Regions from separate parts of the Streptomyces sp. NPDC088817 genome, predicted to be linked through region 2. Evidence: riboswitches for the same ligand, from Rfam matches in the RefSeq annotation. Region 2 holds a riboswitch; the other holds the start of a gene.
What was found. Region 2 has a riboswitch for cobalamin ahead of ACIP4X_RS30235 (CbtB-domain containing protein). Riboswitches for the same ligand answer to the same signal wherever they lie in the genome.
Positions count from the first base shown of each region.

Region 1 (5,522 bases), on a different contig from region 2:
ATGGTGGTGATCACCGCACTCGCGTTCGATTTCACGAACGGTTTCCACGACACCGCGAACGCGATGGCCACGACCATCTCGACCGGTGCACTCAAGCCCAAGGTCGCGGTGGCCATGTCCGCCGCGCTGAACCTGGTGGGCGCCTTCCTGTCCGTGGAGGTCGCCAACACGATCTCCAAGGGTCTCGTCGACGAGAACGGCATCCGTCCCGAAGTCATCTTCGCCGCCCTGGTGGGCGCGATCCTCTGGAATCTGCTGACCTGGCTGGTCGGGCTCCCCTCCAGCTCCTCCCACGCCCTCATGGGCGGTCTGATCGGCGCCACCGTCGCCTCGGCCGGCTTCGGCGCCGTGCACGGCGGCGCCCTGGTCACCAAGGTCCTGATCCCCGCGGTCGCCGCCCCGGTCGTCGCCGGTCTGGCCGCGCTGGTCTCGACCCGGCTGTCCTACGGCATCGGCAGGAAGTCCGACGGAAAGGCGGCCGAGAAGGGCCACCGCGCCGGACAGATCGCCTCCGCCGGCCTGGTCTCACTGGCCCACGGCACCAACGACGCGCAGAAGACGATGGGCGTCATCACCCTCGCCCTGGTCGCCGGCGGCGCCCTCGCCCCCGGCTCCAACCCTCCCACCTGGGTCATCCTCTCCGCGGGCCTCGCCATCGCGCTCGGCACCTACATCGGCGGCTGGCGCATCATCCGCACCATGGGCAAGGGCCTGACCGACCTTCAGCCGCAGCAGGGCTTCGCCGCCCAGACCAGCGCGGCCGCCGCCATCCTGGCCTCCTCCCACCTCGGCTTCTCCCTGTCCACCACGCACGTCGTCTCCGGTTCGGTGATGGGCGCGGGTCTGGGCCGCAAGGGCGGCGTTGTCCGCTGGTCCACCGCGACCCGCATGGCCGTCGCCTGGGCCCTCACGCTGCCCGCCGCGGCCCTGGTCGCGGCCGGCGCGGAGGCCGTGACGCGTCTCGGCGACTGGGGCACCTGGCTCGTCGCCGCGTTCCTGGTGGCCTCCAGCGCCGCGATCTGGAAGATCTCCCGCCGCGAGGTCGTCGACCACACCAACGTCAACGGCTCCGAGGAGCCGGCCGGCGTGATCACCCAGGCCATCGCCGCCGTCACCCCGCCCCCGGCCTCCCCGGCGGCCGAGGGCCTCACGGCCACGATCCCCGCCCCGGCCTCCGCTCCTGCCGCCGACCCCGCGCCCGTCGTGACGCCGCCGACCGCCGCCGTCTGAGCCGGCGACCCGGCAGAAGGAAGAGAAGCAGCATGAACATCGACTGGGCGGCCCTCGGCTCCGTCTTCGGCGTCAGCCTCGGCGTCACGGTGGGCCTCGTGGCCCTGTTCACCCTCGGCATCGCCGGACTCTCCCGCCGCGAGCGGGCCGTGGCCCAGGGCGACGGCGGCGGGGCCCTCGCGGTCACCGGCGCCTACGCCTGCTTCGCCGCGTGCGCCGCCGCCGTGGCCTACGGCATCTACCTGATCGTGGCCTAGCCCGGCCCGGAACCCGACACCTTCACCCGCCCATCCCTGACCGTCCCCGCGACGGCCTGGGATGGGCGGGTTTCGCCGTCCCGTGCGCCCCGTGGTGTGGGCCTCATCTCAGTACGCCTGCGCAGGTCAACAGCAGGTTGACGGGTGTTCGCGGAGCGTGGTGGACTTCCGGGGCCAAGTACGGCGGCAGGAGAGGAAGTCCGGTGCGAATCCGGCGCGGTCCCGCCACTGTGACCGGGGATGAACATCCCCGGGAGTCAGGAACTCTCACCGCCGGTCTCGTCGAACCAGGGCGTGGACACCCTGAGTGAGGACATTTCGCCATGCGCGGCTGCCGACCGAGGTACACCAGCGGCTCACCGACCGACCGCACGACCGGCTGACCCGATGGGTGCCGATCGCGTCTTCGCGTACGGCGCCACCGCCGGCCTCCTCGGTGACCTGCTCCTCGGCGACCCGCGCCGCGGACACCCCGTCGCCGTGTTCGGACGGGCCGCGGGCGCCGTGGAACGCGCGCTGTGGCGGGACCACCGCGGCCGGGGCGCCCTGCACACCGCCGTGTGCGTGGGCGGTGCCGTGTCGTCGGCCGCGCTGGCGGCGCGGGCCGTGCGTTCCTCCCGTACCGCGTCCGTCGCGCTGACCGCCGCCGCCACCTGGGCCGTCGTCGGCGGCACCTCCCTCGCCCGGGAGGCGCGGCAGATCGGGCGCGCGCTGGAAGCCGGGGACGTCGAGGGCGCCCGGGCGCGGCTGCCGCATCTGTGCGGGCGCGATCCGCAGGCGCTGGACGCCGACGGGATCGCCCGGGCCGTCGTCGAGTCCGTCGCCGAGAACACCTCCGACGCGGTGGTGGGCGCGCTGGTGTGGGGCGCCGCCGCCGGAGTGCCGGGACTCGTCGGCTTCCGCGCCGTCAACACCCTGGACGCCATGGTCGGGCACAAGTCACCCCGGTACCGCCGCTACGGCTGGGCCTCGGCCCGCCTCGACGACCTCGCCGGATGGCCGGGGGCACGGCTCACCGCCGCCCTGGCGGCCGTGGCGGGCGACGACCCGCGCGGTGCCGTACGGGCCTGGCGCGCCGACGCCGGCAAGCACCCGAGCCCCAACGCCGGCCCGGTGGAGGCCTCGTTCGCGGGGGCGCTCGGGGTGCGGCTGGGCGGCACGCTCGCGTACGGCGGGCGTGTGGAGCACCGCCCGGTGCTCAACGGCGCCGGACGCGCCGTCCGGCCGGGTGACATCGAGCGCGCGGTACGGCTCTCCCGCCGTGTGGGCTGGCTCGCGCTCGGCGTGTGCGCGGGCGCGCGGCTGCTGAAGAGAGGACGGACGTCATGAGGGGCGGTCTGCTCGTCGCCGGCACCACCTCCGACGCCGGGAAGAGCGTCGTCACGGCCGGGATCTGCCGGTGGCTGGTGCGCCAGGGCGTGAAGGTCGCCCCGTTCAAGGCGCAGAACATGTCCCTCAACTCCTTCGTCACCCGGGAGGGCGCCGAGATCGGGCGGGCGCAGGCCATGCAGGCCCAGGCGTGCCGCGTCGAGCCGACCGCGCTGATGAACCCGGTGCTGCTCAAGCCGGGGGGCGAGCAGAGCAGCCAGGTCGTGCTGCTGGGCAGACCGGTGGGCGAGTTGAGCGCCCGCGGCTACCACGGCGGGCGGCAGCAGAAGCTCCTCGGCACCGTCCTCGACTGCCTCGCCGAGCTGCGGAGCACGTACGACGCGGTGATCTGCGAGGGAGCGGGCAGCCCGGCGGAGATCAACCTGCGCCGCACCGACATCGTCAACATGGGCATCGCGCGCGGCGCGCGGCTGCCCGTGCTCGTCGTCGGCGACATCGACCGCGGGGGCGTCTTCGCCTCCTTCTTCGGCACCGTCGCCCTGCTGTCCCCTCAGGACCAGGAACTCGTCGCCGGGTTCCTCGTCAACAAGTTCCGCGGGGACGTCTCGCTGCTCGAACCCGGCCTCGACATGCTGCACGGGCTCACCGGCCGGCGTACGTACGGCGTGCTGCCGTTCCGGCACGGGCTCGGCATCGACGAGGAGGACGGACTGCGCGGGTCCCTGCGGGGCGCCGTACGGGAGTCCACCGTGGCCCCGCCGGTCGGCGAGGACGTGCTGCGGGTCGCCGTCTGCGCCGTGCCGCTGATGTCCAACTTCACCGACGTGGACGCGCTCGCCGCCGAACCGGGCATCGTCGTACGGTTCGTGGACCGCCCCGAGGAACTGGCGGACGCCGACCTCGTCGTCGTGCCCGGCACCCGCGGCACGGTCAGGGCGCTGGAGTGGCTGCGGGAGCGCGGCCTCGCGCGCGCCCTCGCGAGCAGGGCCGCCGAGGGGCGGCCGGTGCTGGGCGTCTGCGGCGGCTTCCAGCTCCTCGGCGAGCACATCGAGGACGACGTGGAGAGCCGGCGCGGCCACGTCGGCGGGCTGGGCCTGCTGCCCGTACGGGTCAGGTTCGCCCGCGAGAAGACCCTCACCCGGCCTCGGGGCGAAGCACTCGGCGAGCCGGTCGAGGGGTACGAGATCCACCACGGGGTCGCCGAAGTCACCGGCGGAAGCCCCTTCCTGGACGGCTGCCGGGTCGGGGCCGTCTGGGGCACGCACTGGCACGGCTCGCTGGAGTCGGACGGCTTCCGGCGGGCCTTCCTGCGCGAGGTGGCGGCCGCCGCCGGCCGCCGTTTCGTACCGGCCCCCGACACGTCGTTCGCCGCGCTGCGCGAGGAGCAGCTCGACCGGCTCGGCGACCTGATCGAACAGCACGCGGACACGGACGCGCTCTGGCGGCTCATCGAGTCGGGCGCGCCACAAGGACTGCCTTTCATTCCACCGGGAGCGCCCGCATGAGCACAGTGTTGTTGTTGTCGACCGCCGACACCGATCTGCTCGCCGCCCGAGCCTCGGCCGCCTCCTACCGGATCGGCAATCCGACCCGCGTGGACGTAGGCCGGGACCTTCCGGGGCTGCTCGACGGCGCGGACCTCGCCGTCGTACGGCTGCTCGGTGGCAAGCGCGCCTGGGAGGACGGGCTCGCCGCGCTGAAGGCGTCCGGCGTGCCGACCGTGCTGCTGGGCGGAGAGGCCGTGCCGGACGCCGAGTTGATGGCCGAGTCCTCGGTGCCCGCCGGGGTCGTGGCGGAGGCGCTGAAGTACCTCGTCGAGGGCGGCCCCGACAACCTGGCGGAACTCGCGCGGTTCCTCTCCGACACGGTGCTGCTGACCGGCGAGGGCTTCGAGGAGCCGCGGAAGATGCCGGATCACGGCGTCCACGGCGAACGTGCCCTCGTGGAAGGCCGCCCGACCGTCGGCGTGCTCTTCTACCGCGCCCACGAACTGAGCGGCAACAGCTCGTTCGTGGACACCCTGTGCGACGCGATCGAGGCGCACGGCGCCAACGCCCTTCCCGTCTACTGCGGTTCGCTGCGCGGCGCGGACGCCGGGCTGTACGAGATCCTCGGCCGCGCCGACGCCCTGGTCGCCACCGTCCTCGCGGCCGGCGGCACGCACGCCTCGCAGGCCTCCGCGGGCGGCGACGAGGAGGCGTGGGACATCGGGGCGCTGGCGGACCTGGACATCCCCGTGCTGCAAGGGCTCTGCCTGACCTCCTCGCGCGCCGCGTGGGACGAGTCCGACGCCGCGCTGTCCCCCATGGACGCGGCCATGCAGGTCGCGATCCCCGAGTTCGACGGACGGCTCATCACCGTCCCGTTCTCCTTCAAGGAGCAGGGCCCGGACGACGTCCCGGTGTACGCGGCCGACCCCGAACGGGCCGCCCGCGTCGCGGGGATCGCCGTACGGCACGCGCGGCTCAAGCACAAGGCCAACGCGGAGAAGCGGATCGCGCTCGTCTTCACCGCGTACCCGACCAAGCACTCACGGGTCGGCAACGCGGTGGGGCTCGACACCCCGGCGTCGGCGGTGCGCGTCCTGGACGCGCTGCGGGAGGCGGGGTACGCGGTCGAGGGCTACCCCGACAACGGCGACGAGCTCATCCACCGCCTCATCGAGGCCGGCGGTCACGACGTGGAGTGGCTGACGGAGGACCAACT
Region 1 is NZ_JBIVJN010000001.1:53,064-58,585, forward strand. It holds gene ACIP4X_RS00280 (anion permease) at 1-1,230, shown strand, start outside; gene ACIP4X_RS00285 (hypothetical protein) at 1,263-1,487, shown strand; cobalamin riboswitch at 1,631-1,775, shown strand; gene ACIP4X_RS00290 (cobalamin biosynthesis protein) at 1,875-2,816, shown strand; gene ACIP4X_RS00295 (cobyric acid synthase) at 2,813-4,321, shown strand; gene cobN (cobaltochelatase subunit CobN) at 4,318-5,522, shown strand, end outside.
Region 1: another riboswitch for cobalamin. It lies ahead of ACIP4X_RS00290 (cobalamin biosynthesis protein); the one in region 2 lies ahead of ACIP4X_RS30235 (CbtB-domain containing protein).

Region 2 (5,522 bases):
GCGATCTGGAGACCCTGGCGGCCCAAGGCGTGCTGGAGCGTTTCCGGGGCGGCGCCCGGACCCTGCTGCTGCGCGGCGAGGAGCCCCCCTTCACCCTGCGCGCGCAGGAGGGCACACGGGCCAAGGAGCGCATCGGCGCGGAGGCGGCCGCCCTGATCGCCGACGGGGAGACGGTCGTCCTCGACAGCGGCACCACGTGCCTGGAGGTCGCCAGGGCACTGCGCGGCCGGCGGGTGACCGTGATGCCGCTGTCGCTCCAGGCCGTCAACGTGCTCGCCGACAGCCCCGGGCAGACCACCCTCCTCGTGCCCGGCGGGCGGCCCCGGCCGGGCGAGGGTGCCCTCACCGGCCCCCTGACCCTGTCCTCGCTGGCGGCCCTGCGCTTCGACACCGCCGTCGTCGGCTGCTGCGGCCTCAACGCGCAACAGGGCCTGACCGCCTACGACTTGGACGACGCGGCGGTGAAGCGGGCGGCGATCGAATCCGCCCGGCGCGTGCTCGCCGTGGCCGACGGCAGCAAACTCTCCCGGACGGCACACGCCTTCGTCGCCCCGGTCGCGCGGCTGCACACCCTCGTCACCGACGAATCCGCGCCGCCCGACGAGGTCGAGGCACTGCGCGCCGCGGGTACGTCCGTCGACACCGCACGGTAGGAGTGACGTTGACCAGGCGTATCACGCTCATCTCGCCCGCGACGAGCCCGTCGCTGCGGCAGGCCCGGTTCGACGACGGCGACTCGCTCGACAACAGCGGTGCCACCCAGGCTCGTTCGGCGGCCGGGTCGCTGCCTTCGGCCGCCCGCGTGCTCCTGTCCCCGAGTGTGCGCTGCCGGGAGACGGCCTCGGCGCTCGGCCTCGACGGCGTGGAGACGGCCGAGTTGGCGGGTCTGGACGCGGGCCGCTGGCGGGGCCGGACCCTGGAGGAGGTGATGGCCACCGAGCCGGAGGCGGTGGGCCGCTGGCTCGCCGACCCCGACTGCGCGCCGCACGGCGGGGAGTCGGTGCGGGACGTGTGCGAACGGGTCGGACGCCTGCTGGACACCACGCGGGACACCGACGGCCGTACCCTCGCCGTGGTCGAGCCGGAGGTCGTACGGGCCGCCGCCGTCCATGTCCTGGACCTGCCCCTGGCCGGCTTCTGGCGGCTGGACGTACCGCCGTTGACGGCCACGGAACTCAGCGGACGGGCCGGCCGCTGGAACCTGCGGCTCGGACAGCCGTTGGCGGCGCCCTGACCGAACGCGACAGGGCCCCCGGACGATTCCGGGGGCCCTGTCGTACGCGCTGAAGGATGCCGAGGGGCTCAGTGCGCGGCCGGTACCGCCTGCCCGGACGCGGCCGTCGCGGGGCGGGGGTTCAGCATCCGCTCGGCCAGCTCGCCGAAGACCAGCCCGAACCCGCCCCACAGGACGGCCTGGATGGCCAGCGCGGAGAGCCGGAACCGCCACAGCACGGTGGCCGGGAAGTCCGACGGCACCTCGTTGATGACGGGCAGCAAGGCGTACGCCAGCCCGATCACCACGGCGAAGGCGGCCACCGCGGCCATCGTCGCGTACCACGTGCCCAGCGCGGGCGCGAGGCGCTTGCCCAGGATGGTGGCGGCGATCGCGAGGAGGATGCTGAGCAGCATCATCAGGAAGTACAGGGTCGTCCGCTTGCCGATGGTGTCCTCGTCACCGATCGCGGGCGGATTGGCAGGGTACTTGAGGAACGGCACGACGTACACGGCCAGCAGCGCGCAGCCGGACAGCAGCAGCGCGGTCGCCCGCGGGGAGAAGCGGCCGACGCGGCCCAGCGCGAAGCAGAAGGCGAGCGCGGCGATACCGCCGAAGGCGACCCCGTAGACGAGGATGCCGGTGGCCAGGCCCGCGGTGGACTGGACGGAGCGGGAGACGACTTCCATCTCGTCGTGCGAGTGGGCGTGCGCCTCCTCGAAGCCGATCGCCTTGTCGACGAGCGGCTCACCGAGGAAGTAGGCGACTACGAGGGCGAGCACACCGGCGGCGAGGCCGGCGAGCATGCCCCGCACCAGGAGGTTTCTTACCGTTGCGGAGTTCATGAGCGTGCGGCGTCCCTCGGCTCAGTGGCAGGGGAAGCCGAGCAGGTGGCGGGCGTCGTGCACCCACTCGTGGACGTCCGTGCCGCTGAACACGGAGGTGGCGCCCTGCTCGGCGCCGACGAAGTACAGCAGGACCAGCATGAGAACGCCGAAGAAGACCGCCCAGGGGGCTATCGCCTTCAGCGGCAGCGGGGCGGGTGCGGGGATGGCAGTCGGCTGAGCGACGGTCTGCGCCATGGCAGAACCTCCTCTGGGAGTTCGCGTCCCATCTCGGTGGTACACAGGACGACAGCCACGGGTCTGACTCACGCACGCCCGGGGGCGTTCGCATACAGTGGCGCGACCGTGCCGGATTCCCACCGGCTTCCGTCTCGCCGTCGTCGATAGCGGACAGACCGTATCGCGTGCCGCCCGCCCGGCCAAGACCGCGGCCGCGGACGTGATCTTCTCCACCGAGCCGTTTGAACCCGCGCGACCGCACCTCACCACCTGGAGCGTCCGAAGCGCTGTGGCAGGATGCGCGGGCGGGCTCCGGGCAGCCACCGGACTCCGTTCCACCGCCCGCCGCGCCACCCGATCCGCCCGCACCACCCCGGAGGGACGAGCCCCGTGCTCACGTCGTACGCCGACCACTTCGACACACCCGCCGGGTACCTGGACTTCGCACGCTTCGGGCCGCCGTCCCGGGACGCCGTCACCGCCACCGCGCGGGCCCTGGAGGCATCGGCGCGCGCCGACCACACCACGGTGGACACGCTGATGCGCGCGGAGCAGACCGCGCAGGACACGGCCGCCCGCCTCGCGGGCACCGACGCCCGGCACACCGTGCTGCTCCCGAACGCGTCGACCGGCCTGTTCCACGCCGCGCTCGGGGTACGGGAGGGCGTGGTGCTCGCGCCGCGCACCGACTTCCCGGCCAACCACTACCCGTGGCGGCGCAGCGCGGACCTGGGCCGGGCCGTGCCCCACTGGCTCGACCCCGCGCCCGGTTCCGGAGTCACCCCCGAACTGGTCCACGCCGCGCTGAGCGACGACGTCGTGGCCGTGTCGGTCAGCGCCGTGGACTTCCGCACCGGCTTCCGCGCCGACCTGGCGGCGCTGCGCGAGGCGATCGGCCCCGACCGGCTGCTGATCGTGGACGCCATCCAGGCGTTCGGTGTCGCCGCCCTGCCCTGGGACGCCGCCGACGTGGTGGTCGCGGGCGGCCAGAAGTGGCTGCGCGCCGGATGGTCCACCGGCTTCGCCACCCTGTCCGACCGCGCCCTGGAATCCCTTGAACCGGTCCTCACCGGCTGGACGGGCGTGGAGGACGTCGGCGTTTTCGACGGAGCCGAGCACCCGCCCGCCCCGGACGCCCGACGGTGGTCGATCACCAATCTGAGCCCGGTGACGGCCGCCGCGTTCGCGGCCGCGCTGGACCTCGTCGAGCGGCACACCGTCGACGCGATCGAAGCCGCGATCGCCGTACGGATCGCCGAACTCACCGAGGCCGTCGAGTCGTACGGCGGCCGTGTCCTCTCCCCCGCCGACCCGGCGCGGCGCGCGGGCATCCTCTCCTTCACCGTGCCGGACCACGATCCGTCCCTCGTCGCCAAGGCGCTGCACGCCGAGGGCGTCACCCCGACCGTGCGCGCCGACTCCCTCCGGCTCTCCCCGCACGCCTCGACCCCGCCGGAGGCGGCCGAACGGGTCGCGGCCGCGCTGTCGTCCCTGGGGAACTGAACCCTCCTCAGAGCGCGCACTCGGCCCAGACCGTCTTGCCGGGGCCGAGGCGGTCGCGTACGCCCCAGTCGGCGGCGAGCGCGTCGACGAGTACCAGGCCACGGCCCCCGTCCTCGTCCGGCCCCGGAGCCCTGCGCGCCGGCCGGTCGGGGTGGGTGTCGGTCACCTCGACCCGGACGACGTCCCGGCCCTCCTCGAAGGACAGGACGAGCGCGAAGTCCCGCCCAGGGACACGGCCGTGGAGAACGGCGTTCGCCGCGAGCTCGGCGACGACGAGCACGACGGTGTCATGCGCCTCTGTCCCGCGGGGATGCCCCCACTCGGTGAGCTGATGCCCGGCGAGCAGCCGGGCCAGGCGGGCACCGCGCCTGGTCGCGGAGAAACGCTGCGCGAACGTGCGTGTGGGGGTGGTGGATTCGTGGTTCAGGGCTGGCATGTGGGCCAGCGTGCTGCCGGTCGACGGCCCGTCGGCAGGTCCGCCGCCGATACAGATCACGTTGTACTGGTTCACGCACTGGACTGGGTCGGTCGCCGTGCGTGAGCATGGATCGGTCTGGCGTGGCGCAGCCCGGACGACGAACGGTACGGCACGGGCACGGCCCGGTGGCACAGGGGAAGGCGGCTGCGATGACGACGGACAACGGTGGCGGAGCGGGCGGGAGTTGCGAGCCGGAACTCTCCGACAGCCTGAAGACCTTCGGCGCGGTCCTCAAGGCCCTGCGGGAGGAAGCAGCCCTGACCCAGGAGCAGTTCGCCCCGCTGGTGCGCTACTCACCCGCGTACATCGCCAAGATCGAGCAGGGCAAGCGATTCCCGCCGAAGGAACTGCTGAAGCGGTCGGACGAGGTCCTGGGCACGGTCGCGGCCCGCGTACTGGAGGCCGCGGCGAAGAGCCTGACACGGAAGGCGGGTCTGGCGTCGTGGTTCCGGCAGTGGGCGGGGGTCGAGGAGGACGCGAACTCGCTTTTCGCGTACGAGTGCACTGTCATCCCGGGCCTGCTTCAGCCCGAGCCGTACATTCGCGCCCTCTTCGACCGGCGCCTGCCGCCGCTGTCCGAGGAGCAGTTCGAGCACCAGGTCACGGCCCGGCTCGAACGCCAGCGCCTCTTGAGGGAGCGGCCGAACAGCACGTTCAGCTTCATCATCGAGCAGGCTCTGCTCGAACGCTGCTTGGCCGGTGTCGACGTCACACGGGCGCTGCTCGACAACCTGCTTGACGTGGGCCGTCTCCGCAACGTGGAGATCCAGGTCATGCCTCTGGTCCAAGAGGATCACGCGGGCTTCGAAGGCCCCCTCTATCTCGCTGAGACAGCCGAGAGGCGATGGGTCGGCTACGTGGAGGCCCACGACTGCAGCATGCTCGTCACCGACACAAAAGCCGCAAGCGCCATGCTTCAGCGCTATGGCAAGATGCGCTCACAGGCACTGAGCCATCAGGCCACCGCGAGCCTGCTGAAGCAGATGCGAGGAGTGCTATGACCACCACCGAACTTGCCTGGTTCAAGAGCAGCTACAGCGGCGGTGGAGGCGGCAACTGCGTTGAGGTCGCCCTGCGCCCCGGCACCGTCCTCATCCGGGACTCGAAGGACACGGACAGGCAGGCACTGACCGTGTCCCCCGACGCCTGGTCGGCGTTCACGACGCTGGCGGCCGACGCGTGCGGACGGCCGGAGTAAGGCGGCGGCCACCGGGCATCCGCTTGTCCGGGCTCGTCCGGCAGCCCGAGGCGTTCCGGCTCTCTG
Region 2 is NZ_JBIVJN010000020.1:17,338-22,859, forward strand. It holds gene ACIP4X_RS30220 (DeoR/GlpR family DNA-binding transcription regulator) at 1-653, shown strand, start outside; gene ACIP4X_RS30225 (histidine phosphatase family protein) at 662-1,234, shown strand; gene ACIP4X_RS30230 (CbtA family protein) at 1,303-2,058, opposite strand; gene ACIP4X_RS30235 (CbtB-domain containing protein) at 2,080-2,295, opposite strand; cobalamin riboswitch at 2,332-2,472, opposite strand; gene ACIP4X_RS30240 (aminotransferase class V-fold PLP-dependent enzyme) at 2,668-3,780, shown strand; gene ACIP4X_RS30245 (ATP-binding protein) at 3,788-4,216, opposite strand; gene ACIP4X_RS30250 (helix-turn-helix transcriptional regulator) at 4,408-5,259, shown strand; gene ACIP4X_RS30255 (DUF397 domain-containing protein) at 5,256-5,456, shown strand.